DNA from 2 places in the Nonomuraea fuscirosea genome. Region 2 is predicted to be linked to the other one. Evidence: riboswitches for the same ligand, from Rfam matches in the RefSeq annotation. Region 2 holds a riboswitch; the other holds the start of a gene.

Region 1 (15,038 bases), 3.1 Mb from region 2:
GAAGATCGTGTTCACGGGTTCGACCGAGGTGGGCAAGGAGATCGCGGCCACGGCGGCGCGCCAGGTCAAGCGGGTCACGCTGGAGCTGGGCGGCAAGTCGGCCAACATCGTCTTCGCCGACGCCGACCTGGTCAAGGCCGCGCGCACCGCTCCCTACGCCGTCTTCGACAACGCGGGCCAGGACTGCTGCGCCCGGTCGCGCATCCTCGTCCAGTCCTCCGTGTACGACGAGTTCATGGCCCTGCTCGCCCCGGCCGTCCAGGGCGTCAAGGTCGGCGACCCGCGCGACGAGAGCACCGAGATGGGCCCGCTGATCAGCGCCGAGCACCTCGACCGCGTCCGCGGCTTCGTCGACGGCACCCCCTGGCTGCAGGGCTCCTGCCCGCAGGGCAAGGGTTACTGGTTCCCGCCGACGGTACTGACCCCCGAGCTCACCGACCGCGCGTTCACCGAGGAGATCTTCGGCCCGGTCGTGTCGGTGGCCAGGTTCGAGGACGAGGCGCAGGCCGTGCGGATCGCCAACGACACCCCCTACGGCCTGAGCGGCTCGATCTGGACCCGCGACGTCGGCCGGGCGCTGCGCGTGGCCAGGGCGGTCGAGTCGGGCGCGCTGTCGGTCAACTCCCACTCCTCCGTCCGCTACTGGACCCCGTTCGGCGGCTTCAAGCAGTCCGGCCTCGGCAGGGAGCTCGGACCGGACGCGCTGGCCGCGTTCACCGAGACCAAGAACGTCTTCATCTCATCGGAGTGACACACATGCAGCGGTTGCAGGATCGGGTGGCGGTCATCACCGGCGCGGGCGGCGGCATCGGGCTGGCCACGGCCCGCCGCTTCGCCGCCGAGGGCGCCAAGGTGGTCTGCGCGGACATCGACGAGGAGGCGGGGGTCAAGGCCGCGGCCGAGGTCGGCGGCCTGTTCGTACGGGCCGACGTGACCAGCGAGGACGACGTCGTACGGATGTTCGCCACGGCGCACGACACCTACGGCAGCGTGGACATCGCCTTCAACAACGCCGGCATCTCGCCGCCCGACGACGACTCGATCCTGGAGACCGGCATCGACGCCTGGCGTCGCGTCCAGGAGGTCAACCTGACCAGCGTCTACCTGTGCTGCAAGCACGCGATCCCGTACATGCGCCGCCAGGGCAAGGGCTCGATCATCAACACCGCGTCCTTCGTGGCGGTGATGGGCTCGGCCACCTCGCAGATCTCCTACACCGCCTCCAAGGGCGGGGTGCTGGCGATGTCGCGGGAGCTGGGCGTGCAGTTCGCCAGGGAGGGCATCAGGGTCAACGCCCTGTGTCCGGGCCCGGTGAACACGCCGCTGCTGCAGGAGCTGTTCGCCAAGGATCCGGAACGGGCGCGGCGGCGGCTGGTGCACGTGCCCGTCGGCCGCTTCGCCGAGGCGTCGGAGATCGCGGCCGCGGTGGCGTTCCTGGCCAGCGACGACGCCTCGTTCATCACGGGCAGCGAGTTCCTGGTGGACGGCGGCATCTCCGGCGCCTACGTCACACCGCTCTAAGGGGGTCCCATGGTGCGTCGTCCCGTCATCGGCATCACCAGTTACGTCGAGCCGGCCTCGTTCACGGTGTGGCAGGACACGACGGCGGCGTTGCTGCCGTACGCGTACGTGGAGCAGGTCGTGCGGGCCGGCGGCCAGCCGGTCGTGCTGCCTCCGGCCGGCGAGCCCGCCTCCGTCGTGCGCGGCCTGGACGGGCTGATCCTGGCCGGGGGCGGCGACATCGACCCGGCCAGGTACGGCGCCGCCCCGCACGAGCGGCTCGGCTACGTCAGGGAGTTCCGCGACGAGGCGGAGTTCTCCCTGCTCGCCGCGGCCCTGGACGCCGGGCTGCCGTACCTGGGCATCTGCCGCGGCCTCCAGGTGCTCAACGTGGCCCTGGGCGGCACCCTGCACCAGCACCTGCCCGACGTGGTCGGGCACACCGGCCACTGCCCCGCCCCCGGTCGCTTCGGCGACCTGCCGGTGAGCGTCGTGCCCGGCAGCCGGCTGGCCAAGGCGCTGGGCGAGGAGCCGGTGGCGGTCCCGCACTACCACCACCAGGCCGTCGACCGCCTCGCTCCCGGCCTGGCGGTCACGGCCACCAGCGCCGACGGGACGATCGAGGCCGTGGAACTCGACGCGGCCTTCGTGCTGGCCGTGCAGTGGCACGCGGAGATGGCGGAGGGGCACGCGTTGTTCGACGCACTGGTGTCCGCCTGCTGAGACGCACCCGCCGGCGACCGGTCACGACTCCCCTGGACGCGACAACGACCCCCGGACGGCACTAGGCTGGCGGGCATCACCGACCAATCGTGCGGGAGAGCACCCTGACAGCCGGTCAGGGTCCCTGAAGGAGCAAGCCCTCCCCGCAAACCTCTCAAGGCAAAGGACCGCACGGCTAAGGGTGACCTCTGGAAAGCAGGCCTGCGGGCCTCGCCGAAGGTGAAAGTCCGGCAAAAGTCGGGCGAAGCTCTCAGGCATCGATGACAGAGGGGGAGGATCCTGGCATCCAACCCTGTCCTGAGGTGCGACTCATGTCCCGACCGACACCGCTACGAGACGTTCACGAGAGCCTCGGCGCCACGCTGACCGACTTCGCGGGCTGGCTCATGCCGCTCCGGTACGGCAGTGAGTCCGCGGAGCACAAGGCCGTGCGCGAGGCGGCCGGGCTGTTCGACCTGTCCCACATGGGGGAGATCTTCCTGACCGGGCCGCAGGCCGGCCAGGCCCTGGACCACGCGCTGGTCGGGCATCTGTCGGCGCTGACGCCCGGGCGGGCGCGCTACACCATGATCGTGGACGAGCGCGGCGGGGTGCTCGACGACCTCATCGTCTACCGGCTCGGGGACGAGGAGTTCATGGTCGTGGCCAACGCCTCGAACTACGAAAAAGTCGGAAATGAGCTGAAAATTCGCTCTAAGGCGTTCGATGTGGTCGTCGAGGACCGGTCGGACCAGTACGCGCTGATCGCCGTCCAGGGGCCCCGCTCGCAGGAGATCCTGGCCACGCTCACCGACGCCGACCTCGCCGGGCTCAAGTACTACGCCGGGCTGCCCGGCGTGGTGGACGGCCGTCAGGCCCTCATCGCCCGTACCGGATACACCGGCGAGGACGGGTTCGAGCTGTTCGTCGCCAACGACGACGCGGTGCCGCTGTGGCACGCCCTCACGGCGGCAGGCGAGCCGTACGGGCTCAAGCCCGCGGGCCTGTCCAGCCGCGACACGCTCAGGCTCGAAGCCGGCATGCCCCTGTACGGCAACGAGCTGCACGCCGAGCTCACCCCGTTCGACGCGGGGCTGGGCAGGGTGGTGAAATTCGACAAGCCCGGCGACTTCGTCGGCAGGTCGGCACTCGAGGCGGTCAAGGACGACACGCCGCGACGCCGGCTCGTCGGCCTGGTCGCGCGGGGCCGCCGGGTGCCGCGCCACGGTTACCCGGTCACCAAGGACGGCGCCGTCGTCGGCGTGGTCACCAGCGGCGCGCCTTCCCAGACCCTGGGAAAGCCGATCGCGATGGCCTACGTGGACACCGGCGCCGAAACAGGCCTGGCCGTGGACATCCGGGGCAGCCATGAACCTATGGACGTGGTCGAGCTGCCCTTCTACAGGAGGAACAAGTGAGCAACATCCCTGACGACCTCAGCTACACCAAGGAGCACGAGTGGGTGGCCGGCCTCGAAGACGGCCTCACCGTGACCGTCGGCGTCACGGCCTTCGCCGCCGAGGCCCTTGGTGACGTCGTCTACGTGCAGCTCCCCGACATCGGCTCGACCGTCGAGCGGGGCGACTCCGTCGGCGAGGTGGAGTCGACCAAGTCCGTCAACGAGATCTACGCGCCGGTCGGCGGCGAGATCGTGGAGGTCAACCAGGCCGTCGTGGACGACCCCAGCCTGGTCAACAGCGACTCCTACGGCGAGGGCTGGATGTTCAAGGTGCGCGTGGAAGGCGACGCCGAGGACCTGCTCACGCCCGAGGAGTACACGGCGCTCACCAAGGGCAGCGAGTCCTGACCCACCGCCGGGGCCCGCACGGACGGGCCCCGGCCCCTAAGAAGGGCGCACATCAATGGCGATCAGCGTCTTCGACCTGTTCAAGATCGGTATCGGACCGTCCAGCTCCCACACCGGCGGCCCGATGGCCGCCGCGCACAAATTCGCCCGCGGCCTGCACGAGGACGGCCTGCTCGACCGGGTGGCCCGGGTCGAGGCCATCCTGTACGGCTCGCTCGGCCTGACCGGCAAGGGCCACGGCAGCGACAAGGCGGTCCTGCTCGGCCTGTCCGGCGAGAAGCCCGAACTGGTCGACGTGGACAGCGTCGAGACCCGCGTCGCCGCGATGCGCGAGTCGGGCACGCTCCAGCTCTACGGCACGCACGAGATCCCGTTCGTCGTCGGCGAGCACCTCGTCTTCGAACGCAAGATCTCGCTGCCCGAACATCCCAACGGCATGCGCTTCACCGCCTACGCCGCCTCCGGCGAGCCGATCAGGGAGAAGGTCTACTTCTCGGTCGGCGGCGGCTTCGTGGTGGACGAGCAGGCCACCGGCGCCGACCGCATCAAGCCCGACGACACGGTGCTGCCGTTCCCGTTCACCACCGGCGAGGAGCTGCTCAAGCACTGCTCCAACACGGGACTGTCGATCTCGGCCCTCATGCTGGAGAACGAGCAGGCGTTCGGCCGGACCGAGGAGCAGATCAGGGAGGGCCTGCTCAACCTGTGGCGGGTGATGTCGGAGTGCGTGCGCCGCGGCATCTCCAAGGAGGGCGTCCTGCCCGGCGGCCTGAAGGTCAAGCGCCGCGCCAACCAGCTCCACCGCCGCCTGCAGTCGGAGCCGGCCGAGAAGGACCCGCTCCAGGCCATGGACTGGGTGACGCTCTTCGCCCTCGCGGTCAACGAGGAGAACGCCGCCGGCGGCCGCATCGTCACCGCCCCCACCAACGGCGCGGCCGGCATCATCCCCGCCGTCCTGACCTACTACACCCGCTTCGTCCCCCACGCCGACGACGAGGGCGTGGTCCGCTTCCTGCTGACCGCCGGCGCCATCGGCGTGCTGTTCAAGGAGAACGCCTCCATCTCCGGCGCGGAGGTGGGCTGCCAGGGCGAGGTGGGTTCGGCCTGCTCCATGGCCTCCGCCGGCCTCACCGAGGTGCTCGGCGGCACCCCCGAGCAGGTGGAGAACGCCGCCGAGATCGGCATCGAGCACAACCTGGGCCTGACCTGCGACCCGATCGGCGGCCTGGTCCAGATCCCGTGCATCGAGCGCAACGCGGTCGCCTCCAACAAGGCCATCACCGCCGCCAGGATCGCCCTGCGCGGCGACGGACGGCACTACGTGGCGCTCGACAAGGCCATCAAGACGATGCGCATCACCGGACAGGACATGCTGGACAAGTACAAGGAGACCTCACGCGGCGGCCTGGCCGTCAACGTGATCGAGTGCTGACCGGGCGGCGGACGTGCAGCCGGACGACGGCGGGGGTCTCGTCATCGCGGACCTCCCGCCGGATCCGCCCGACGATGTCGCCGTCCAGCTTGCCCACCACCGCGCCTACGTCGGCCGCCGCCGGGCAGGTCAGCGCGATGCGCAGCCCGTCATCGGCCACCCTGACCCCCGCCCGGCCCAGCCCCTCCACGCCCTTGAGCCCCACGAACAGCATGGCCGTGCCCGTGCCGTTCGGCGTGCCCCTGCGGCCCCAGCCCAGGCAGAGCAGCAGCCAGCGCAGCGAGACCAGGGCCAGCAGCATCAGGCCCAGGGCCAGGAACCACAGCGGCCACGGCTCCTCCGCCAGCGTCCGGTACGCCGGCGCGGGCAGCACCCTGGCGCCCGGCGGCAGGCCGAGGAAACGGTCCTCGCCGCGCAGCCACGCGTAGATCCCGAGGCCCAGCAGCGTCGCCCCGACGACGGCCAGACCGACCCGATTCCCGGTGTACCGCCGCATCACACGCCCTTCCCGCTGTCCCGGCAGATGGCACGATCCCGCATCACACGGGCCCTCCCGCGGTAGCGGCGCATCACACGGCCTTCCTGCGCAGGCGTACCACGACCTCGCCGGTGCCGAGCGTGCCCACGCCCGCCAGGCGGTCCCCCACCGCGGTCCCGACCTGCCGCAACATCTGGCCCGTGCTCTCCGCATCGGTCATGACCGTCACCTCGATGGTGCGCCGGCGCAACCGCACCCGGGCCTTGTCCACCCCCGCCACCTGCTGAGCGGCGGCGCGCAGCGTACGGCGCAGTCCCGAGCGGGTGATCCCGATGACGATCAGCGGGTCGGACGTCTCCACCGGCACCGTCCTGGACCGGCCCGGCACGACCGCGAGCAGCAGCATCAGCACGCCCGCCCCCGACATGACCAGGGACGGCGTGGCGAGGTCCGGCCACGTGCTCTTCGTGGCGAGATCGACCGCCTCGTTCACCGGCACCCAGCCGAGCGGCGCGCCGAGCAGCCCCGAGACCACCTCGGCCGCGGTCGTCCCCAGCCCGGCGGCCAGCGTCAGCGCGACCGCGGCCCCCGGAACGGTACGCGCCGGCCGCAACGCCCTGTTCGCCCGGCGCAGCCCGGTGTGCCGCGGGGTGACGGCGGCACCGGGCAGTATCTGCTGAAGCGTGGTCATCACAACGACAGACGTACATGGATCCCGCATGACCTGAACCGCGCCCTCGCCGCCCATTTGCCCGATCATTACGGGGACGACGATCAACACGAACAAGCCTCATATTCATTTGCCCGATATGTCGTTACGCTGCTGGTATGGATGACCGCCAGCGCTACGACCGCGCCACAGCGGGCCTGGAAGCGCCGTTCGCGATCCTCGACCTGGCGGCCATGCGAGCCAACGCCGCCGACCTCGTCCGCCGCGCCGCCGGCAAGCCCATCAGGGTCGCCAGCAAATCCATCCGCAGCCGGCCCCTCCTCGAACGCGTCCTGGCCATGGACGGCTTCCAGGGCATCATGGCCTTCACCCTGCCCGAGGCGCTCTGGCTGGCCGGCCACGGCTTCACCGACATCCTCGTCGCCTACCCCACCGCCGATCGGCACGCCCTCGCCGCCCTGGCCGCCGACCCGGACACCGCCCGGCGGATCACCGTCACCATCGACTCGGCCGCCCACCTCGACTTCATCGACGCCGCCGTGTCGCACGTCCACCAGCGCGCCGAGATCAGAACCTGCCTCGACATCGACGCCGCCTACCTCGCCCTCGGCGGCCGGTTCAGGGCGGGCGCGCTCCGCTCCCCCGTCCGCGAGCCCGACCAGGCCGCCGACCTGGCCGCCGGCATCGCCAAACGCCCCGGGTTCCGGCTGGCCGGGGTCATGGCCTACGAGTCACAGATCGCCGGCCTCGGCGACGACCCGCCCGGCAACGCCGCCTACACCCGCCTCATCCGGCTCATGCAGGCCCGCTCCGCCAGAGAGCTCATCCTGCGGCGCGGCCGCGTCGTGAACGCCGTACGCCAGTACACCGACCTCGAATTCGTCAACGGCGGCGGCACCGGCTCCGTGGAGCGCACCGTACGCGAGAAGGCCATCACCGAGGTGGCGGCCGGCTCGGGGCTCTTCCACCCCAGGCTGTTCGACTTCTACCGCCGCTTCACCGGCCGCCCCGCCGCCCTCTTCGCCCTGCCCGTGGTCCGCCGCCCCGACATGGAGACGGTGACCGTGCTCGGCGGCGGCTACCCCGCCTCCGGCTCGGCCGGACCCAGCCGCCTGCCCCAGCCGTACCTGCCCGCCGGACTGCGCTACGCGCCCGACGAGGGCGCGGGCGAGGTGCAGACCCCGCTCATCGGCCAGGCCGCCGCGGAGCTGCGGATCGGGGACCGGGTGTGGTTCAGGCACGCCAAGGCGGGCGAGATGTGCGAACGCTTCGACGCGCTCCACCTCGTCGACGGCGACACCCTGGTCGAAACGGTGCCTACCTACCGGGGCGAGGGCCAGACCTTCCTCTGACCCCCGGCACACACGCGCCTGTCAGCGGCGATTGCGCCTGCGCCGCCACAGCATGATGGCCGCCCCCACGACCAGCACCGCGCCCACCCCGATCAGCACAGGACCCATGTCGGGCCGCTCGTCCTCCCAGAGCCGATCCGGCTCCTCACCGTCGTACGGCACCGGCCGCGGCGTGACCCCCAGCGCGTCACCCACGGACGCCACGAAGTTCCCCGCCCTGCTCTTGACGTCCGCCACCGTACGCTCGGCGACCCGCTTGGGGCTCACCCGGTCGGCAATGGCGTCGACCGTCTGCGCCAACTCCGCGCGCGTCCGCGCGATCCGCCGCTCCAGCTCGTCGGGATCGGTGTCAGCCATGGCTCTCCTTCCGACCGTACGCGTGCCCGGCGCCGCGTGCCGTGCTGGGCTCCGTCCGTTCTGGTCGTGATCAGTCTGTCAGGTCGGCACGCCGTACGGCACGGCGGCCAGGCCGGTAGGTTGGCGGGGAGAACTCAGGAGGGCCCATTGACCGAAACCAAGCTCGCGCCCGGCGACGCCGCGCCCGAGTTCACGCTACCCACCCATGACGGCGGCACCGTCTCCCTCGAGACCTACCGCGGCAAGCGGGTGATCCTCTATTTCTACCCCGCCGCGATGACCCCCGGCTGCACCAAGCAGGCCTGCGATTTCCGCGACAGCCTCGACCAGCTCACCGCCGAGGGTTTCGTCGTCCTCGGCGTGTCGAAGGACAAGCCGGCCAAGCTGGCCAAGTTCGCCGAGCGCGACGCGCTGACCTTCCCCCTCCTGTCCGACCCCGACCTGACCATCCACCAGGCCTACGGCGCCTACGGCACGAAGAAGCTGTACGGCAAGGAGGTCGTGGGCGTCATCCGCTCGACGTTCGTCATCGACGGGGACGGAAAGGTGGAACAGGCCCTCTACAACGTGAAGGCGACCGGCCACGTGGCCTCACTCAAGAAGAAGCTCGGCCTCCTCTGACCCGAAGGGCCCTCCATTTCGGAGGGCCCCAAAAGCGACATTCACCGCATTTCTGCGATGATTTCCCGGCCTCAGAAAAACGTCGGAGCCGTTCTCTAGGCTCGGGCCGTGGCCGCGTACATCAAGTATTCCCGCGAGTTGCTCGCCGAGGCCGCCGCGGCCTCGCTCAGCGTCGCCGACGTGCTCAGGCACCTCGGGATCAGGTGGACCGGGGGCAGCCACGCGCACATCAGCCGGCGGCTCAAGCACTTCGGCATAGACACTTCTCACTTCGTCGGCCAGGCTCACGGCAAAGGGCGGCGTACGGCGACCGCGCGTCCCTACCAGGAAGTTCTGGTGGCGCGCCCGCCCGGTTCCATTCGCGAGAAGGCGCCGATTCTCCGCCGCGCTCTGATCGGAGCAGGGGTCCCGTACACGTGCGCAGGCTGTAAGATTGGCGGCACGTGGCAGGGAAGGCCGCTGACGCTCCATGTCGACCACATCAGTGGAGACTGGCTCGACAATCGAATGGAGAATCTCCGCTTCCTGTGCCTGAATTGCCATTCCCAGACCGAGAATTTCGCGGGCAAGGGAAAGGTGAAAAGGGGTCGTAGCCCAATGGCAGAGGCGCAGTCTTTAGGTGGCTGTTAGTGTGGGTTCGAATCCCACCGGCCCTACATTTTCTCTTTCATGACGTCCTGGTGGGGGCCGGGGCGGCGGTTTCGGGGGCTTCGTCGGTGTCCTCGGTGAAGGAGTCGGGGTCGCCGAAGCGGGATGGTGGGGCGATGCAGAAGAACTCGTCGTCCGAGCGGTAGCAGCCGCCGTCCATGGGTCTCGGCATTCGCAGGCCGTCAGGGGCGCGCCAGCGGTTCTCGTGCTGGAGCCACACGTCGAACCGGTCGTGGTCGTGGTCGGTGGCCGAGGCGACGGTGAGACCGCCGAGCAGGCCGCCGGCGAGCAGGCCCCCGATGGCCGCGGCCGTGATCTGGGTTCGCCTGCGTCGGAAGAAGCTCTCCGAAGGGGCGAGAGGCGGTTCTTCCCAGCTTGAGGCGTTCGACTGGGTGGGTGGGAGGTCGGTGTACGGGCGGTCCGCCTGTTCTCCGTACCTCAGCTGGGCCGGTTCAAGTGGCTCCTGGGTCGGGTCGCGCGGCGCTTCCTCTTCGCCGCGCGACCCGGCGTCTCGATCATGATCCGCCATCACGATCTCCCTTTACTCGCCCACGAAGGGCGCTCCCGATAATGAAGGATGCCAAACTCACCGTAAGCCGCATGTAAGGACGAAGCCATGTAAGACCTGGGTCGTACTCGCACTTCACCCTCCAGGCGGACCAAGGCCGGGCCGGGGCTACATATCGTGATGATGTGTTCGGGAGCGTACGGGCGTGGTCCAGGCGCCACGAGAAGCTGGCCACCGCCGCCGGCGTGGCCCCTCTGGTGCTGTTGTGCGCCCTGCTGGCGGTGCCGTACGCGGTGAACGGCCCCCCGCCGGGCGCCGCGCAGAACGGTCCCGGCGTGGCCGGTTATCTGGCCCTGTCGGCGGCGCTGCTGGCGCCGCTGGCGTGGCGCAGACGGCCGCTGATCTGCTTCGCCGCCGTCGCGCTGATCAGCTTCGGGCAGTGGCTGGCGGGGGTGAGCCCGCTGCCCGCCAACCTCGCGGTGCTGGTGGCGCTCTGGGCGGTGGCCTACCGGTGCTCGTTCCGCTGGGCGCTGGCGGCGGGGCTGGTGGCGGAGCTGGGGGTGTTCCTGGCGCTGGTCCACTGGTCGGATCCGTCGTTCGGGATGTTCTTCAGCGGTTCGGTGTTCGTGGTGACGATCTGGCTGACCGGCCTGTACGCCAACACCCGCAGGCGTTACCTGGAGAGCCTGGAGGAGCGGGCGGAACGGGCCGAACGCGAGCGCGACCAGCAGGCCAGGATGGCCGCCGCGGCCGAGCGGGCCAGGATCGCCAGGGAGCTGCACGACGTCGTGGCCCACAACGTGAGCGTGATCGTGGTGCAGGCCGACGGCGCGGGTTTCGCCATGGACCGCGACCTCGAACAGGCCAGGCTGGCGGTGAAGACCATCTCCAAGACCGGCCGCGCGGCTCTGGCCGAGATGCGCAGGCTGGTGGGGGTGCTGCGGGAGAACGAGGCCGCGGGCACCGACTACACCCCGCAGCCGGGTCTGGGTCAGCTGGAGGAGCTGGTACGCGGCGCGGGCGTGCCCGCCCGGCTGAGCGTCGGCGGGGTGCCGGCCGAGCTGCCCGAGGGCCAGCAGCTGGCGGTCTACCGCATCGTCCAGGAGGCCCTGACGAACGCGCTCAAGCACGGCGGCCCCGGCGTCCGGGCCAGCGTGGAGATCGACTACGGCGGCCCCGAGCTGGTCGTGCGGGTGGTGGACGACGGCCGGGGCGCGGCGGCTCCGGTGAGCTCCGACGGGCACGGCCTGATCGGGATGCGCGAGCGGGCCGGCATGTACGGCGGCGCCGTGTCGGCGGGCCCCCGGCCGGGTGGCGGGTTCGAGGTGCTGGCCAGGTTGCCCATGACGAAGGAGGCGGCGTGATCAGGGTGATGCTGGTGGACGACCAGGAGCTGTTGCGGGCCGGCTTCCGGATGGTGCTGGGCGCGCAGCCGGACATCGAGGTGGTGGCGGAGGCCGCCGACGGCGCCACGGCACTGGAGGTCCTGCGCGGCACCGAGGTGGACGTGGTGCTCATGGACGTGCGCATGCCGTCCATGGACGGGCTGGAGGCGACCAGGCTGATCGACGGGCCCAAGGTGCTCATCCTGACCACGTTCGACCTGGACGAGTACGCCTTCGCGGCGGTCAAGGCGGGCGCGGCCGGTTTCCTGCTGAAGGACGTGCCGCCGGACGACCTGGTCAGCGCGATCAGGACGGTGCACGCGGGCGAGTCGGTGGTCTCGCCCAGCACACTGCGGCGGCTGCTCGACCGCTTCGCCGCGCAGTTGCCCGCCGAGGAGACGGTGGTGCCGGCGGCCGAGCTGACGCCGCGCGAGCGTGAGGTGCTGCTGATGGTGGCGCGCGGCCTGTCCAACATGGAGATCGCGGGCCGGCTGGAGGTGGCGGAGGCGACGGTGAAGACGCATCTGGGGCGGGTGCTGGCCAAGCTGGGGCTGCGGGACCGGGCTCAGGTGGTGGTGTACGCGTACGAGGCGGGTCTGATCGTGCCCTCCCCTCGGCCGAAAGTCTGACCCAGGTCATCTGCCGGCGCAGGTGAAGTCCCTCCTCAGGGCCCATATATCGGGAGATTTCCGCTCCTAGCGTGGGGCGCGTTGCAATTTCGCGTACGAGGAGTGAACGTGACGCTCACCGAGACCCGGCGTCAGGCCCCGCCCGCCGTCGTGGCCACCGATCTGTCCAAGGTGTACGGCTCCGGCGACGCCCGCGTGCACGCCCTGCGCGGCGTGGACGTGTCCTTCGCCACGGGGGCGTTCACCGCCATCATGGGGCCGTCGGGCTCGGGCAAGTCGACGCTCATGCACTGCCTGGCCGGCCTCGACACCGCCACGTCCGGCACCGTGCGCATCGGCGACGTGGAGCTCACGGGGCTGACCGACCGGCAGCTCACGATGCTGCGCCGGGAGCGGATCGGCTTCGTCTTCCAGGCGTTCAACCTGCTGCCCACGCTGACGGCCGAGCAGAACATCCGGCTGCCGCTGGACATCGCCGCCCGCCTGGCCGACCAGGCGCTGTTCGACCGGGTCATCGAGACCGTCGGGCTGAAGGACCGGCTCGGGCACCGGCCGAGCGAGTTGTCCGGCGGTCAGCAGCAGCGGGTGGCGGTGGCCAGGGCGCTGATCAGCAAGCCCGCGGTGATCTTCGCCGACGAGCCGACCGGGAACCTGGACTCGCGCAGCGGCGCCGAGGTCCTGTCGTTCCTGCGCGCGTCCGTGCGCGAGCTGGGCCAGACCATCGTCATGGTCACGCACGACCCGGTGGCGGCCGCGTACGCCGACCGGGTGGTGTTCCTGCGGGACGGCGAGCTCGTCACCGAGGTCACCGCGCCGACGCCGCAGTCCGTCCTGGACACCCTCGTCCGTCTGGAGGCATGAGATGCACCGCGTCGGAAACCCTCGTCCGGCCGGAGGTGTGCGGTGCTGAGGGCCGCGCTGGCCGGGCTGCGCGCGCACCGGCTCAGGCTGCTGCTCACGTCCCTGGCGATCATGCTGGGGGTGGGCTTCATCGCGGGCACGTTCGTGCTGAACGACACCGCCCAGGCCGGCTTCGCGCAGCAGGTGACGGCGGACGCGGACAAGGTGGACGTGGCCGTGCTGCCCGGATCGGCGGGCGGCAGGCTGCCGGAGAAGGTGCTGGACCGGATCCGGGCGCTGCCCGGTGTGACCCGGGCCGAGGGCCTGATCCGCGGCGGCGTGCCCGTGCTGGGCAAGGACGGCAAGACGGTGGGCGACGTGCCCACCACCGCCCTGTCGATCGTCACGGGCCCGCTCGACCGCACGAACGTCGTCGCCGGCACCGGCCCAGGCACCGACGACCAGGCCGCCGTGCTGGACGAGAACACCGCCGCGGCCCAGGGCTTCCGCCTCGGCGACACGATCACCGTGCTGGACCGCAAGGAGACCGCGCATCAGTTCAGGCTGGTCGGCCTGATCGACACCGGCGTGGACCAGACGCTCGGCTACACCGGCGCGGTCGGCTTCACCACGGACGTGGCCCGGCGCATGACCGGCGCGAAGGGGTACGCCGAGATCGACGTCGCGGGCGGCGGGCCGGGGCTGAAGGCGGCGGTGGCGGCGGCCGTCGGCGGCGCGTACCAGGTCAGGACGGGCGCGGAGCTGGCCGGCGACCTGGCCAGGGCGGCCGGGACGGAGATCGGCATGCTGACGACGGGGCTGCTGCTGTTCGGCGTCGTGGCGATGCTGGTGGCCGCGCTGGTCATCTACAACACCTTCGCCATCCTCGTCGCCCAGCGGACGCGGGAGATGGCGCTGCTGCGCTGCGTCGGGGCCACGCGGGGGCAGGTGTTCGGCTCGATCGTGCTGGAGTCGGCCGTCGTGGGCGCGCTGGCCTCCGCGCTGGGCCTGCTCATCGGGTACGGCCTGGCCGCGGCCACCCTGGCCGTGCTGCGCGCGTTCGACTCCCCGCTGCCCACGAACGCGGACATCGCGCTCACGCCGGCCACGATCGCGAGCGGCCTGGCCGTCGGCCTGCTGGTCACGGTCGGCGCGGCGCTGCTGCCGGCCAGATCGGCCACGCGGGTGCCGCCGATCGCCGCCCTGCGCGGTCAGAGCGAGGAGCCGGCCTTCCGCGCCGGTCCGGCACGCTGCGTCCTGGCCGCGGTCCTGCTGCTGACGGGGCTCGGCACGACCGGGGCGGGCGCGTTCGTTCTCGTGCCGGGGCAGCAGGTCTCGATGCTCGTCGTCATGGCCGGTGGCGCGCTGACGTTCCTGGGGGTGCTCGTGCTGGGCCCGGTGCTGGTCAGGCCGCTGAGCGCACTGGTGGGCTGGATCCCGCGCCGGCTGTTCGGGGTGCCGGGCCGGCTGGCGGTGGACAACTCGGGCCGCAACCCGAAGCGGGCCGCGACCACCACGGTGGCGCTCACCATCGGGGTGACGCTGATGACGCTGATCTCGGTCGTGACCGCCTCCACCCGGCTGACGATGACGGCCAAGCTGGACGAGCAGTTCCCGATCGACTACCTGCTGGCGAGCCAGCAGCGCGACGCCGTCATCCCGCGCTCGGTGGCGGAGGGGCTGCGCGGCCGGCCGGAGCTGGCGTCCGTGACGCAGATCCGCCAGGCCGACGCGACGGTGTCGGGCCGGAGCACGACCGTCGGGACCTTCAGCGGGCCCGTCGAGCCGTACGTCGTCTCCGGCTCCATGAGCGGTCTCGGCGCGGGCCGGGCCGCGCTGGAGGACTCCTCGGCCGCCCGGCTCGGCGTCGGGGTGGGCGACACGGTGGCGCTGCGGACCGAGCGGGCCGGGACGGTGTCGCTGGAGGTGGTCGCGCTGCTCGACGGCGACCAGTCGTCGCTGCCGCCGGTCACGGTCGCGGAGCGCTCCTTCGACGCCTACTTCGGCGCGGTGCCCGACTCGCTGGTGATGATCGGCATCGGGGACGGGGTGGCGGCCGAGCGGGCCCGCGCGGTGGTGGACGCCGCCGTCGCCGCCTATCCGACCGTG
Region 2 (15,038 bases):
GCGGCGTCGAGGTCACCCTCCTCGGCCAGGCGGCGGGCGGTGTCGAGGGGCGGTGTCTCCAGCTCTGAGGACGTCAAGAGAGCTCCTTGGGGCGACGGTCGCACCGAAGCCTAACGACTTCTGACGATCATGTCTGCTCACTTGACGCGGAAGGACTGGCACCGGGGTGACAGTCCTCCCACCCCGGCCGGCTCAGTCCTCGTACGCCTCCAGCGGAGGGCAGGAGCACACCAGGTTGCGGTCGCCGTAGGCCTGGTCGATGCGGCGCACCGGCACCCAGTACTTGCCCTCGCGCAGCGACGGCAGCGGGTAGGCGGCCTCGCCGCGCCCGTACGGGTGCGGCCACTCGTCGGCGGTGACGGACTCGGCCGTGTGCGGCGCGTTCCGCAGCGGGTTGTCGGTCCTGTCGTAGTCGCCCGAGGCCACCTTGGCGATCTCGGCCCTGATCGCGGCCATGGCGTCGGCGAACCGGTCGAGCTCCGCGAGGTCCTCGCTCTCGGTCGGCTCGATCATGAGGGTCCCGGCGACGGGGAACGACATGGTCGGGGCGTGGAAGCCGTAGTCGATGAGCCGCTTGGCCACGTCGTCGACGGTGACGCCGGTCTCCTTGGTGATCTGGCGCAGGTCGATGATGCACTCGTGGGCGACCAGGCCGCCGCGGCCGGTGTAGAGCACCGGGTAGTGCGGGGCCAGCCGCCTGGCCAGGTAGTTCGCCGACAGGATGGCCTGCTCGGTGGCCGCGGTGAGGCCGTCGGCGCCCATCATCCTGACGTACGCCCACGAGATCGGCAGGATGCCGGCCGACCCGTACGGGGCCGCCGAGACGGGACCGACCGGGGTGCCGTCGTGCAGCGGGTGGCCGGGCAGGTAGGAGGCCAGGTGGGCGCGGACCGCGACCGGGCCGACGCCGGGGCCGCCGCCGCCGTGCGGGATGCAGAAGGTCTTGTGCAGGTTGAGGTGGGACACGTCGGCCCCGAACTCGCCCGGCTTGGCCAGGCCGACCAGGGCGTTGAGGTTGGCGCCGTCCACGTACACCTGGCCGCCGGCCTCGTGCACCTTGGCGCAGACCTCGGTGATGCTCTCCTCGTACACGCCGTGCGTGGACGGGTACGTCACCATGATCGCCGCCAGCGCGTCACGGTGCTTGCCGATCTTGGCGTCGAGGTCGGCCAGGTCGACGTTGCCGTCGTCGTCGCAGGCCACGACGACGACCCGCATGCCGGCCATGACGGCGCTGGCGGCGTTGGTGCCGTGGGCCGAGGACGGGATGAGGCAGACGTCGCGCTCGCCCTGGCCCTGGTCGCGGTGGTAGGCGCGGATGGCCAGCAGCCCGGCGAACTCGCCCTGCGAGCCGGCGTTCGGCTGGAGGGAGACGGCGTCGTAGCCGGTCACCTCGGCCAGCCAGCCCTCCAGCGTGCCGATCAGCTCGCGGTAGCCCTCGGTCTGCCCGTCGGGCGCGTACGGGTGGATCGCGGCGAACTCGGGCCAGGTGATCGGCTCCATCTCGGTGGTCGCGTTCAGCTTCATCGTGCAGGAGCCGAGCGGGATCATGGAGCGGTCGAGCGCGATGTCCTTGTCCTGCAGCCTGCGCAGGTAGCGCAGCATCGCGGTCTCGGAGCGGTGGGCGTGGAAGACCGGGTGGGTCAGGTACGCGCTCTCGCGCAGGAGCTCGCCCGGCAGCGCGTCCGCGGCGTTCTCCGGGTCCGCCCCGCCCGCCTCGGGCAGCCCGAAGGCGCCCCAGACGGCGGCCACCTCGGCGGCGCCGGTCTTCTCGTCGCAGGCGACGGAGACGTGGTCGTCGTCCACCCGCCAGAGGTTGACGCCCCGCTCGGCGGCGGCGGCCACGACCTCGGCGGCCCGGCCGGGCACGCGGGCCAGCACGGTGTCGAAGAACTCCTGGTGCACGATCTCCACACCGCCCTCGCGCAGCCCGGCGGCCAGCGCGCCGGCGTACCGGTGGACGCGGTGGGCGATGCGGCGCAGGCCCTCGGGGCCGTGGTAGACGGCGTACATGCCGGCGATGACGGCGAGCAGGACCTGGGCGGTGCAGATGTTGCTGGTGGCCTTCTCGCGGCGGATGTGCTGCTCGCGGGTCTGCAGGGCCAGGCGGTAGGCGGGATCGCCGTCGGCGTCCACCGACACGCCCACCAGGCGGCCGGGGAGCTGGCGCTGCAGCCCCTCGCGTACGGACATGTAGGCGGCGTGCGGCCCGCCGAAGCCGAACGGCACTCCGAAGCGCTGGGAGGAGCCGATGGCGATGTCGGCGCCCAGCTCACCGGGAGCGGCGATCAGCGTGAGGGCCAGCAGGTCGGCGGCGGCCACGACCAGCGCGCCGGCCTCGTGGGCGGCGGCGGCCACGGCGCGGAAGTCGCGCAGCCGGCCAGAGGCGCCGGGGTACTGCACGAGCACGCCGAAGCATTCGGGCAGCTCGCCGTCGAGCGGGTGCTCCACCAGCGTGATGCCGAGCGGCTCGGCCCTGGTGGCGAGCACGGCCTTGGTCTGGGGCAGCGCGTCGGCGTCCACCACGAACACGGCGCTCTTGGACTTGCCCGCCCGGCGGGCCAGCGTCATGGCCTCGGCGGCGGCGGTGGCCTCGTCCAGCAGGGACGCGCCGGAGACGGGCAGGCCGGTGAGGTCGGAGACGACGGTCTGGAAGTTCAGCAGCGCCTCCAGGCGCCCCTGCGAGATCTCCGGCTGGTACGGGGTGTAGGCGGTGTACCAGCCCGGGTTCTCCAGCAGGTTGCGGCGGATGACGGCGGGCGTGACGGTGTCGTAGTAGCCCAGGCCGATCATCGAGGTGAGCACGCGGTTGCGCCCGGCCAGGGCGCGCAGCTCGGCGATGGCCTCGGCCTCGCCGATCGCGGCGGGCAGCTTGAGCCGGTCCTTGACCCTGATGGACTCGGGCACGGCCACCGCCACCAGATCCGCCACGGACTCGAAGCCCACGGCTTCGAGCATGCGCTGCTGCTCGGACTCCGACGGGCCGATGTGCCTGGACGAGAACGGCGGAGCTGACAGATCGGTCATGGATGTGCCTCCCGAGGCTGTGGAGACCGGCGCCAGGGCGCGGGCGAGTGCCGGATCTCCCCCTCTGTCAGCGCGGCCGCACGACGTACGTGCTACCGCGACCTGAGAGCTTCACCCCCGGTGGGGCTTGCACCGTCGGTGAGGCGCGCCTGGCGGGAGCGCCTGCTTTCCAGAGTCGCCTCGCCCGAGCGGTACAGGATGCCTGAGAGATTCCGGGGAGGGTTGCTCCTTCGGCGCCCCGGCGCCGTAGCGGCCCGGGGACTCTCCCGCACGGGGTCGTCAGCCTTGCTGTCCCAGATTACTACGCTACGCACCATTAGCCGGTCATCGGCCCGTCGCGTGCGGGTTCCCCCGGGTGGATCGGCGCTCACGCTCTGGGGATCAGCGCTCCCAGGCGGGTGTTCCCGGGGATCGACGTCCCCTGGGTGGTCGCGGGACCGGCGCTTGTGGCGCTCTCCCGGAACCTGGTCTTCTTCTTCGGCATCCCGGCCCTCGTGGAGCCGGGTGCTCTCAGCCGGTGCGGCGGGCGCGTCGCCTGCGGGCCAGCTCGTCAGCGGGATGGTCGGCCGGGACGGTGTCCTCGACCGCCGCGCGTTCCCCCGGCAGCTCCGCGAGGGAGCCCTCGACCTCACGCCAGACCCGGCCGAGCGCGATGCCGAACACGCCCTGGCCGCCCTGGAGCAGGTCGATCACCTCGTCGGCCGAGGTGCACTCGTAGACGCTGACGCCGTCGCTCATGAGCGTGATCTGCGCGAGGTCACCGACCCCGCGGTCACGCAGGTGCTGCACGGCCGTACGGATCTGCTGCAGCGACACTCCGGTGTCGAGCAGCCGCTTGACGACCTTGAGCACCAGGATGTCGCGGAAACTGTAGAGCCGCTGGGAGCCCGAGCCCTGCGCGGCTCTTATCGTGGGCTCCACCAGCCCCGTGCGCGCCCAGTAGTCGAGCTGCCTGTAGGTGATGCCGGCCGCCGCACAGGCCGTCGGCCCGCGGTATCCGATGTCACCCGGCAGCGTCCTGGGTTGCTGATCGAAGAGCAGACCCTGCTCTCCGGCACGCTGCCGCGCGCTCTCGCGCCGTACCGGATCTTCCTGGCCGGCCGTCTTTCCCTCGCCGCTGCTGACCGCCACGCGGACCTCCGGCTTTCTCTCATCCCGTGGCCTGATCTGGGGGTTCGTAAAAGGCGACCACGGGTTTCACTTGCACCGTAGGACCGTGACCATGCGCAGTCAACGATCCGGCTCGGCGCGTCGTGAAGCGTAAATGCACTGAAATACCTACCCCGCCCTGCCGAAGTCTTCGGGAGTGATCGTGTCAAGGAACTCCCTGAACTTCTCCACCTCGTCCTCCTGGTCGTCCGGGATGATGACCCCGGCTTCCTGGACGACCTCCTCGCTGGCGAAGATGCGGGCCCCGGTGCGCAGCGCGAGCGCGATCGAGTCGGACGGCCGCGCGCTCACCTCCACGCCGTTGGAGAAGACCAGGTCGGCGAAGAAGATGCCGTCACGCAGGGCGACGATGTTGACCGCGCGCAGCCCGACGCCGAGCGCGCTCAGCACGTCTCTGAACAGGTCGTGGGTGAGAGGCCGCGGCGGCGGCTCCTCCGCCTGGGCCAGCGCGATGGCGGTGGCCTCGGTCATGCCGATCCAGATCGGAAGAAACCGCTCCCCGTGTGCCTCCTTGAGCAAGACGATCGGCTGATTAGTGGGCATTTCAACGCGAACGCCCACGACCTCCATCTGCAACACGGGCTGCTCCGTATTCCTGACCGGTGACCCGGCACAGCTCTTCGGTCATCACTTCTGCTGACATGGCTTCTTCAATTCAACGTAACACCCAGCGGGCCTCGAATGTGCCCGCGCCTCCCAGCTCGCGACGGTCTCAACGACCGAGGACCGAGCGGACACCCGTGCGCACAAGGGATGCGTGCAGGTCGAGCAGCAGGGCGGTCAATTCCCTGGCCACCTCGTCGGCCTCGCCGATGGCGCCGGGGGCGCGCCGCTTGAGTATCGGGGCGACGGTCTGCTCGACGAGCCCGGCCTCGCGCTCGGCCGCGGCCTTGACCGCCCGCAGGTGGCGGGCGTGCAGGCCGAAGCGGGACAGGGCGCCGACGGCGCGGGCCACCTTGAGCGCCTCCTCGTCGTAGCGCCTGGCCACGGGCACGAGCAGGCCGTAGTCCTCCAGCTCGGCGAGCGTCTCCTCGTCGATCTCGGCGGCCTCGAGCAGCTCGGCCCGGTCGAGCCTGACCTCCTGGGCCTGCCGGACCTCGCGCGGCCGGCCGAAGCTCTCGGCCATCCGGTCCTTGATCACCCGCAGCGGGAGGTAGTGGTCGCGCTGCTCGGTGAGGATGAAGCGCAGCTGCTCGACGTGGAGGTGGGTGAACTTGCGGTAGCCGGAGGGGCTGCGCTCCGGCTCGATCAGCCCCTCGCCCTCCAGAAACCTGATCTTGGAGATGGTGACATCGGGGAACTCGCCCTGCAGGAGCGCGAGCACCTCCCCGATGCTCATGTGCGACCGTGCCGCCTGAGAACTCACGCGACCGCCTCCCGCGGCCGCGGGCGTGCGGAGGCCGTGTCCATGGGTCGCTCGCTCCGCCCGCTCATGCCCCGGCGTTGCCTCGCATCAGGAAGACGAGGCGGAACTTGCCGATCTGCACCTCGTCTCCGGAGTGCAGGGGGACCTCCTCGATGCGTTCCCTGTTGACGTAGGTGCCGTTGAGGCTGCCCACGTCGCGCACGGAGAACTGGCCGCCGCGGTGGCGGTAGAACTCGACGTGGCGGCGGGAGACGGTGATGTCGTCGAGGAAGATGTCGCTCTCCGGATGACGCCCCGTGGTGGTCAGCTCCTTGTCCAGCCGGAACCGGCTGCCCTGGTTGGGGCCCCTGGTGACGGTGAGCAACGCCGTGCCGGGCGGCAGCTGTTCGACCAGCGCCCGCTCGGCCAGGAGCATGTCGCCTGTCTCAGCCTCGTACGCCTCTATTCCCGCGACGGAGATCGTCGACGTGGTGTCCCCGGAGACCTCGGGCCTGGTCAGCGGTGACCCACAGCGGGAACAGAAACGGGCATCCTCGGGGTTGGCGTGCCCGCACTGCGTGCAGTAGACGCTCGGCATCGATCGGCTCGGCCTCCTACCGCGAAGACGCGGCGACGGTGCTCTGGGACGCGCCTCGCTTCGCTATTTCAAGTTTGCGAATGCCGCAACTTACGCTGATCAGCGGCAAAGGTCAAGGCGGGGCGCTGCACGTTGGTTCGGACGCAGACAAAGTTACCGCCGCCCCCGCCCCGTGGTCCATGCCGCCGCGCGTTTCTACATTACGATCTTGCGGCGCTCTCCGCGCACATCATCGGTAAAGCCTTTCCGATCACGTTCCGTGACCGGGCCGGCCCGCCGCCTGTTCGACGATGCGCGCCCAGCGTTCGAGCAGCGCCTGGGCGCCGTCCACGTCGCCGGCCTCCGCCCAGAGGTCGGTGACGGGCTCGGCCGCGGCGGGCAGCACCAGCACCCAGCTCCCGTCGTCGTGCGCCACGCGCACGCCGTCGGTGGTGTCGACGCGGTGGCCGTCGGGCTCGGCCTCGGCCGCCTCCATGACCGAGCGCATGACGGCGCCCTTGGCCGCCCACGGCGTGGGGATCGTCCGCCGCAGCAGCTTCACCTCGGGGATCCGCGCGTCGATCTGGCTGAGCGAGAGCCGGGTGCGGGCCACCAGCCCGAGCAGGCGCATGAACGCGGCCAGCCCGTCGATGGCGGGGCTGAACTCGGGCACCACGAAGCCGCCGCGCCCGTCGGCGGCGAAGATCATGTCGGGGCCGGCGGCGGCGGAGGTCAGGGCGTCGAGCGCGGTGGAGGTCCACTGCACCTGGACGCCGTGGAAGCGGCAGACCTGTTCGGCGACCCTGGTCGTGGTGACCGGCAGCGCCACCTGGCCGCCCCTGCGCTCGGCCGCCACCAGGTCCAGCACGACGAGCAGGGCGCGTTCCTCGTCGATGAGCTGGCCCTGCTCGTCCACCAGGGCGATGCGCTCGCCGACCGGGTCGAAACGCACGCCGAACGCCGCCCGGGAGGAGCCGACCAGCTCGGATAGGCGCTGCAGGTCGCGGCGGCGCCCGGCCAGCGTCTCGGTGGGCGAGACGTCGTCCAGGCGGGCGTTGACGGTGAGCACCTCGACGCCCACCCGGCCGAGCAGCGTCGGCAGCACCAGCGAGGAGGTGCCGCCCGCGCAGTCCACGACCACCTTCATGTCCTTGACGCCGCCCACGCCGACGTGGCGCAGCAGCTCGTGGGTGTAGTCCTCGACGGCCCTGGCCGGATAGGTGAGCTCGGCGATCTCGCCGGGGAAGGCGCGGCGGAACTCCTGGCGGGAGAAGACCCGCTCCAGCTTGCGCTGGGCCGCCGGGGGCAGGTCGGCGCCGCGGTCGTCCATGATGACGATGTCCACGCTCTGCGGGTCGCCCGGGGTGGTGCGCAGCGCGATGCCGCCGCCGGCCGCCTCGCGGGCGGTGTGGAAGCGGGCCACGGGCAGCGGGGCCGCCTCCAGGTCGAGCACGTTGATGGCGCCGGCGGTGAGGGCGCCGATGACGGCGCGCTTGAGCGCGCGGGCGGCCAGCGAGCAGTCGCGGGAGGTGACGACGTGCTCGCCCTTCTTCAGCGTGGTGGCGTACGCGCTGGCCAGGCGGACGCACAGCTCGGCGGTGATCTCGACGTTGACCAGGCCGCTGACGCCTCTGGGGCCGAACAGGTTGCGCCGGCCGCGTGACTCCCAGATGACGCTGGTATTCACGACCGCGCCGGCCTCGATGGTCTTGAACGGGTACACCTTGACGCCGCTGGAGACGTAGGCCTCGGCCTCGATGACGCATTCGTCGCCGACGACCGCGTTCTCCTCGATGCGGGCGCCGGCCATCACGTCGGTGCTCTTGCCGATGACACAGCCGCGCAGGTGGGCGCCGGGGCCGAGGTAGACGTTGTCGTGGACGACCGCGCGGTGCAGGAAGGCGCCCTCGCGGACGACCACGTTGTTGCCCAGTACGGTGTACTCGCGCAGCTCCGCGCCCGCCTCGACCTTGGCGTACGCGCCGATCAGCAGCGGGCCCTTGAGCACGGCGTCGGGGTCGACCGAGGCGGAGTCGGCCACCCAGACGCCGGGGGACAGCTCGAACCCGGCGATGTCGAGCTGGACCCTGCCCGACAGGGCGTCCGCCTGGGCCTTGAGGTAGCTCTCGTGGGTGCCGACGTCCTCCCAGTAGCCGTCGGCCACGTAGCCGTAGATGGGGGCGCCGCGCTCCAGGAGGGCGGGGAAGACGTCCGAGGACCAGTCGACGGGCTCGCCGGGCGCCACGGCGTCGAGGACCTCGGGCTCCATGACGTAGATGCCGGTGTTGACGGTGTCGGAGAAGACCTGGCCCCAGGTGGGCTTCTCCAGGAAGCGCTGGACGCGGCCCTCCTCGTCCACGATGATGATGCCGAATTCGAGAGGGTTCGGAACCCGTTTCAGGCCGATCGTCACTAATGCCTGATTTTCCCGGTGGAATCGCACCATGTTCGATAAATCGATATCCGTCAGGGCGTCGCCGGAGATCACCAGGAATCGGTCGTCGCGCAGTCGGTCGGCGGCGTTCTTGACGCTGCCGGCGGTGCCGAGGGGGAGGTCCTCGGTGGCGTACTGGAGGCTCATGCCGAGCTCGTCACCGTCGCCGAAGTAGTTGCGCACGAGGGCGGCCAGGAACTGCAGCGTCACCACCGTCTCGGTGACGCCGTGCCGCTTGAGCAGGCGCAGCACGTGTTCCATGATCGGGCGGTTGGCCACGGGGAGCAGGGGTTTGGGCTGGTTGGCGGTCATCGGGCGCAGCCTCGTGCCCTCCCCGCCCGCCATGACGACCGCCCTCACCCGATCACCCCTTCTTGGCCTCGGCTACCAGCCGCCGCACCTGTATCCCGTACAGCACCCCCGCCCACCAGTACAGGCCCGTGCCCCAGAGCGCGAAGGCCCACCCGACAATGCGCGCCATCTCGGCATACCACCCAGTGTGGGAGGCGAGGAAGAGCAGAGGGAAGGCGTACATGAGGTTGAACATGGCAGCCTTGCCCAGGAAATGCACTTGAAGTGCCTTGTAACCGTGTTTGCGAAGTACAGGGAAGAAACTCGCGACGAAGAGTTCGCGCGCGAGGATGACGATCACCAGCCACCACGGGATCACGTCGCGCAGCAGCAGGGCGAGGATGGTGGCGAAGACGTAGAGCTTGTCCGCGGCCGGGTCGATGATCCGGCCGAGCCTGCTGATCTGGTTGAACGCGCGGGCGATCTTTCCGTCGAGCCAGTCGGTGAACCCGGCCACCACGAGGATCCCGATGGCCCATCCGTCCGCCTTGGGCCCGAGAACCAGCCAGAGGAACACGGGGACGCCGAGGAGGCGCAGGAAGCTCAGCAGGTTAGGAACCGTCCAGATCCGGTCCTCGGCGGAAGTTTCGCTCACGCAGGAGACCCTACTGCGTGGAACTCCGACACAGCGGCCCCGCTCGTGCCCGGTCTCTCCGGCCTGACCGGCCCCTGGCCACGCGGACGTACCGGTTCCGAGGAGAACCGGTTGGCCGGATGTGGCCAGGTGGTCAGTGCCGGCCGGGGGTCAGGTGCGGAGGAAGGCGTGGGTGCGGCCGACGGTTTCGAAGCCGAGGCGGGTGTAGAAGTGGCGGGGCCAGTCGTCGGCGTCGGCCACCAGGAAGATCAGCTCGGCGTCGGCCACCTCGGCCAGCAGCGCGTTCATCAGGGTGCGCGCGTAGCCCTTGCCTCGGTACGCCTCGGCGGTGAGGACGCTCTCGATCTGGGCGACGCCGCCGTGGACGTACAGGTCGGCCCTGGCGGCGATCTCGCCGTCGGGAGCGCGGACGCCGCGGAAACCGACCGTGTCGGCACCCCGCAGCCGTACCCCCACTCGCCGGGCGAGCGCGTCGATCGTCTCGTCGGACGCCTCGGGCAGCGACTCCCGCCAGTCGCGCCGCGACACCGCCACCACCTCCTCCAGCCCGAGCGCCTCAACCACCGCAAGCCCCACCGGGGAGGCCGCCGGAGAAGCGATCTGGAACGCCTCCTGGGGCGCGGCCCGGGATGCCGGTGCGGGTGGGGTGGTGGGGGCCGGGCCGCGGAAGACCATGACGAGGTTGGTCTCGTGTTCGTAGCCGGCGGCGGCGAAGGCGGGGACGCAGGCGGTGCCGAGCTGGTCGTCGTCGATGCAGACCAGCCGGTGGGCACGCGTCGCGAGGGCCTCGTCGGCCGCGGTCATCAGCGGCTCGGCGGCCCGCTCCAGGGCGTCGCCAGGGGCTGGGCGGGCGGCGAGCCCGTCGTCGCCGGAGGACTCCCGGGCGAGGAGCCCGTCGTCGCCGGGCGCTTCCCGGCCAGTGAGACCGTCGTCGCCGGGGGTCTCGCGGATGATGAGTTTGTTGTCGTCGTATGAGCCGGGGTAGCGGTCGTCCAGGACGGCGAATCCGCCCGGAACCGGTCGCCGTACGGGTGCCTTGCGTTGAGCGAAGGCGTGCAGGAAGGCGATGGCGCGCGCGAGGTCGCCGGTCGCGGTGCCCTGGGTGAGGGCGGGGTCTCCGGTGAGCTCATCCATGCGTTCGCCGTACCGCTCGCAGGAAGTCTTCGATCAGGCCGGAGTCCTTCACGCCCGGCGCGGTCTCCACGCCGCTGGAGACGTCGACCCCCCAGGGGCGCGCGGCCGAGATCGCCTCCTCCACGTTGGCCGGGGCGAGGCCGCCTGCCAGCATCCAGTGCCCGGAGGGGCGGCCGCGGACGGCCGCCCAGTCCCACGGCAGGCCGGAGCCCGCCTGCGGGGCGTCGACGATGAGCAGATCTTCGTCGTAGGCGCCGCAGCGCAGGTCGGCCTGGGCGTCCACGGCCCTGACCAGGCGGGCGCCGAGGTCTTTCAGCGCGGTGAAGTCGCCGTGGGGGTGGTTGCCGTGCAGCTGGACGGCCCGTACGCCGGAGGTCAGCGCGGCGGCTCTGACCGTCTCGGGGTCCTCGCCGCGGAACACGCCGACGGTGAGCACATGATCGGGGACGAGGGCGGCCAGCTCCGCCGCGCGCTCCGGCGAGACGCGGCGGGGGCTGCGGGTCATGACGAACCCGACGGCGTCGGCGCCGGCTCGTACGGCGGTGGCCACGTGCTCGGGCTCGCTCAGTCCGCAGATCTTCACATACACGTCTCCGACTTTAGCGGCGGCGGGCCGCCGCCGGAGACCATGACCAGACCAGTAGGGCGACGATGAGCCCGAACAGGATCGCCCCACGGAGGAGGACGGCCGGCATGGCGATCAGTGGTCCTTCCGCTGGTGTGACGGGTGAAGGACCACATGGTGCGTGTGAGGGCCGCGTCAGGTCGTCCGCCGCCGGGCGCGCGCCGGTCCGCCGCCAGGAGGAGCTGCCGGTCCGCCACCGGACGGACACCGGAGCCGTGACGGCCGCGCCGCCCGGATGCCACAGCACGCCGTAGCGGGCACGGCCGGGGGACGGTGGTCAGGTCGCCGAGCCGCCTCTGGGCTGGCGTACGGGGCGGAAGGCGGCGTCCACCAGGCCGGTGCGGTGGGCGACGACGGCGGCCTGGATGCGGTTGCGCAGGCCCAGCTTGTCCATGGCGGCGGCGATGTGGGTCTTGACCGTGGTGACCCCGACGTGCAGCTCCTCGGCGATCTCGGCGTTGGACAGGCCGGTGCCGACCAGGGCGAGGACCTCCAGCTCGCGCTCGGTCAGCCCGGGCGGCGCGGAAGGGGCGGCGGCCTGCTCCTCGGCGGCCAGGAAGCGCTCGACGACCCGGCGCAGCACGGAGGGCGCGAGCAGCTGCTCACCGGCCGCCGCCCGGCGTACGGCGTCGACCATGCGCTCGGGGTCGTCGTCCTTGACCAGGAAGCCGACCGCGCCGGCGCGCAGGGCCGCGTAGACGTTGCCGTCCTCGGCGAACGTGGTCAGCACCACGACCCTGGTCCCCGGCCGGGCCGCGAGCACCCGTTTGATGGCTTCGAGCCCGTCCACCCTGGGCATGCGCAGGTCCATCAGGATGACGTCGGGCAGGTGGCGCTCGGACAGGCGGACGGCCTCGGCGCCGTCCTCGGCCTCGGCCACCACCTCCATGTCCCCCGTGGCCTGCAGCAGCATGCGCACGCCCGCGCGGACGAGCGCCTGGTCGTCGGCCACCAGCACGCGGATCACGCCGCGTTCCCCTGGGACAGGCGGGTGGGCAGGTGGGCGGCCAGCAGCCAGCCGCCCTCGCCGTCGGGTCCGGCGCTGAGGGTGCCGCCGACGGTGCGCACCCGCTCGCGCATGCCGGCCAGGCCGCGCCCGGAGGAGGGCAGCCGCTCGATCGCCGTCGGCGGCCGGCCGTTGCGGATCTCGACGTCGAGTCCTTCTTCCGCGGGGGACACGGTGACGCGGACCCGGGTGCCGGGGCCTGCGTGTTTGAGCACGTTGGTCAGTCCTTCCTGAACGATGCGGGCCGCGGAGGTGCGGGCGATGAGCGGGGCCTGGTCGGTCGCCGGGTCGAGGTCGAGGTCCACGAGCAGGCCCGCGGCGGCCATGCGCTCGGCGGACTCGCGTACGACGTCGGCGGGATTGGCCAGCAGGTCGGGCTGCCGGTCGGGGTCGCGCAGCAGGTCGAGCAGGTCGCGCAGGTCCTGCAGCACCTGATGGCCGGTCTCGCGGATGTCGTTGAGCGCGTCGGCGACGGGACCGTCGGGCGCGGTGTAGCGGGCGGCGCTGGCCCGCAGCACCATCGCGCCGACGTGGTGGGCCACGATGTCGTGCACGTCGCGGGCGATGCGCTCGCGCTCGGCGAGCTGGTCGGCGCGCACCTGCGCGACGGCGGCGCGGGCGGCCTCCTCGGCGCGCAGCCGTTCGGAGGCGACGGCGGCGCGGCGCATGCCCAGGTAGCGGCCGATCGCGATGGGCGTGGCGACGAGCGTCATCAGGACGCCGATGCGGAACCCGGTGATCTCGGCGTCGTCGCCGACGACGGCGATGGAGCTCAGCAGGCAGCCGGTCAGGTACGCGGCCAGGGTCCAGGCCCAGGACACCACGCGCATGGCGAACACTCCGATGGCGATGAGCGTGAGGATCAGGCAGGTGTTGACGGTGTCGTTGAGGTAGATGTCGGCCGAGACGAGCAGCACGCCCTGCAGCGTGAAGACCAGGCCGGGCAGCCGCCTGGCGATGCCCAGCGACAGCCCGCCCACGACGGCCAGCAGCCCCACCACCCAGACCGGCTGGGTGCCGGAGTGCCAGCTGGTCCAGGTGCTGAGCACGGTGATCGCGACGCCGCCGGCGGCCAGCAGCGCGTCCGGGGTGACGTCTCTCTCGTCGAGGCGCTCGGCCGTGCTGCGCAGGTACGCACCGAGGACGGCGGGGAAGACGGGCAGCAGCACGGAGTACATCCACATGTTGCCGGTGAGGGCGACACCCGGGTCGGCGATGTTGAAGGCGGTCGCGAAGATCGAGCCGATCACGGCCACGGCGGTGGCGCGCACCCGGGCGCTGTATCCCGCCACGCCCAGCGCCACACAGACGAGGATCTGCGCCGTGTTGGAGGTGAAGGAGCCGAGCTGGTCGGTGACGGCCAGGACGACGGCCAGGTAGAGGGAGACGGCCACGGGGCGGTGGCGGACCAGCCCCATGGGCAGGCCGACGATCAGCGCCATGAGGAGGTTCATCTCCGCGGGCAGATATTCGGTGTCGCCCGCGTTCGCCGTGGTCAGCAGGTCGAGACCCACTCCAGAGGCCGCGAGCAGGACATCAAGCGGCACACCGCGCCAACGCATGGACACACCGTATAGGCCCCGTGTGAGCTGCTGATCCTCCGCGCGGAGGACTCCGCCTCCTCCAAGTGGCCGCAGCTCCGCCCGGAGGGCGGAGCGTTCATGGCCGAGCGTGGCCTAGGTTCGGGTCATGTCCAACGACACCGCACTCTTCCTCGGCCAGTTTCTGCGCTCCCCCGCCACCGTCGGCGCGCTCGCGCCCAGTTCGCGGTGGCTGGCGTCGGCCGTCTGCGCGCCGATCCCCGAGCGGGGCGAGCCGATCGTGGTGGAACTCGGGCCCGGTACGGGCTCGTTCACGGTGGAGATCCAGCAGCGGCTGGGCGGGCGGGGCCACCATCTGGCCGTGGAGCTCAACGAGGCGATGGCCACGGTGCTGGCCGAGCGCTTCCCCACGGTGGACGTGGTCAACGACGACGCCTCCCGGCTGTGTGAGCTGCTCGGCGAGCGCGGGCTGCGCCGGGCGGACGTCGTGGTGAGCGGGCTGCCGTGGGCGGCCTTTCCCCAGGGGTTGCAGCACGAGTTGCTGAGTGCGGTGACGGATGCGATGAGCCCTGGGGCGGCTTTCACCACGTTCTCCTACATTCACGCCGTTCCGCTGAATTCGGCGCGGCGGTTCCGTGCGTTGCTGGGCGAGCGGTTCGAGGAGGTCGTGCAGGGGCGTACGGTGTGGCGCAACACCCCGCCGGCCTTCGTCTTCCACGCCCGCCGCCCCCGCTGACCAACCCCGCTGACCAGCCCCGCCGGGACGGCCGGCTGGGGCCGGCACGGAACGGCCGGCCGCCCGATCGGCGCCTGGATCGGGCGGGCCGCGCCAGTTGACCGGGGAGCTCCTGCTCAACCCCTCGTGGCGCGGACGCTCGGACCGCCCCGCGGCTCTGAACCGGCGCTCAGGCCGGATCGCCCGCCCTGTCGCGGCGGGCGCGTGTGCTGGCGACCTCCTCCCCCGTAGTCCCGCGGACCACCGGCAACCGCACCAGCCGCCAGCAGGCGTCGGCTCCGTCCGCCCGGGCTGCGTTCTCGGCCTCGGCGGACGGGGCCTCGGCCTCCCGATGCCGGAGCCTCGGCAGGTCCACCCCCCTGTGGTCCTTCATGGGCTCCCGCTACCCGGGGTCCGGGCAAGCACACCCGGCTCAGCCGAACGCGGGCGGCCGCTTCTCGCGCAGCGCGCGCACGCCCTCGGCGGCGTCGGGGCCGGTGAAGCCGAGGAACTCCATC

What was found. A riboswitch is a leader RNA that binds a small molecule or an ion and turns the genes downstream of it on or off. The one in region 2 is predicted to bind glycine.
Region 1: it holds a riboswitch for glycine, as region 2 does, so the genes downstream of both, gcvT (glycine cleavage system aminomethyltransferase GcvT) here and gcvP (aminomethyl-transferring glycine dehydrogenase) in region 2, are expected to answer to the same signal.

Annotation. Positions count from the first base shown of each region.
Region 1 is NZ_CP109074.1:8,247,417-8,262,454, forward strand. Features, by position in the region: gene OIE67_RS37410 (aldehyde dehydrogenase family protein) at 1-751, shown strand, start outside; gene OIE67_RS37415 (3-oxoacyl-ACP reductase) at 757-1,521, shown strand; gene OIE67_RS37420 (gamma-glutamyl-gamma-aminobutyrate hydrolase family protein) at 1,531-2,223, shown strand; glycine riboswitch at 2,306-2,403, shown strand; gene gcvT (glycine cleavage system aminomethyltransferase GcvT) at 2,535-3,620, shown strand; gene gcvH (glycine cleavage system protein GcvH) at 3,617-4,009, shown strand; gene OIE67_RS37435 (L-serine ammonia-lyase) at 4,065-5,441, shown strand; gene OIE67_RS37440 (hypothetical protein) at 5,422-5,937, opposite strand; gene OIE67_RS37445 (DUF6286 domain-containing protein) at 6,011-6,610, opposite strand; gene OIE67_RS37450 (amino acid deaminase/aldolase) at 6,748-7,941, shown strand; gene OIE67_RS37455 (DUF3618 domain-containing protein) at 7,963-8,298, opposite strand; gene bcp (thioredoxin-dependent thiol peroxidase) at 8,446-8,919, shown strand; gene OIE67_RS37465 (hypothetical protein) at 9,015-9,176, opposite strand; tRNA gene OIE67_RS37470 (tRNA-Leu) at 9,503-9,575, shown strand; gene OIE67_RS37475 (hypothetical protein) at 9,587-10,096, opposite strand; gene OIE67_RS37480 (sensor histidine kinase) at 10,261-11,439, shown strand; gene OIE67_RS37485 (response regulator transcription factor) at 11,436-12,089, shown strand; gene OIE67_RS37490 (ABC transporter ATP-binding protein) at 12,198-12,950, shown strand; gene OIE67_RS37495 (ABC transporter permease) at 12,993-15,038, shown strand, end outside.
Region 2 is NZ_CP109074.1:5,119,443-5,134,480, forward strand. Features, by position in the region: gene OIE67_RS23530 (tetratricopeptide repeat protein) at 1-77, opposite strand, end outside; gene gcvP (aminomethyl-transferring glycine dehydrogenase) at 193-3,027, opposite strand; glycine riboswitch at 3,207-3,306, opposite strand; gene OIE67_RS23540 (MerR family transcriptional regulator) at 3,538-4,158, opposite strand; gene OIE67_RS23545 (bifunctional nuclease family protein) at 4,306-4,776, opposite strand; gene ftsR (transcriptional regulator FtsR) at 4,910-5,536, opposite strand; gene OIE67_RS23555 (FHA domain-containing protein) at 5,628-6,140, opposite strand; gene OIE67_RS23560 (mannose-1-phosphate guanyltransferase) at 6,391-8,913, opposite strand; gene OIE67_RS23565 (CDP-alcohol phosphatidyltransferase family protein) at 8,918-9,499, opposite strand; gene OIE67_RS23570 (GNAT family N-acetyltransferase) at 9,650-10,633, opposite strand; gene OIE67_RS23575 (phosphoribosylanthranilate isomerase) at 10,626-11,222, opposite strand; gene OIE67_RS23580 (response regulator) at 11,536-12,225, opposite strand; gene OIE67_RS23585 (sensor histidine kinase) at 12,222-13,826, opposite strand; gene OIE67_RS23590 (class I SAM-dependent methyltransferase) at 13,954-14,541, shown strand; gene OIE67_RS23595 (hypothetical protein) at 14,711-14,914, opposite strand; gene OIE67_RS23600 (enoyl-CoA hydratase/isomerase family protein) at 14,954-15,038, opposite strand, start outside.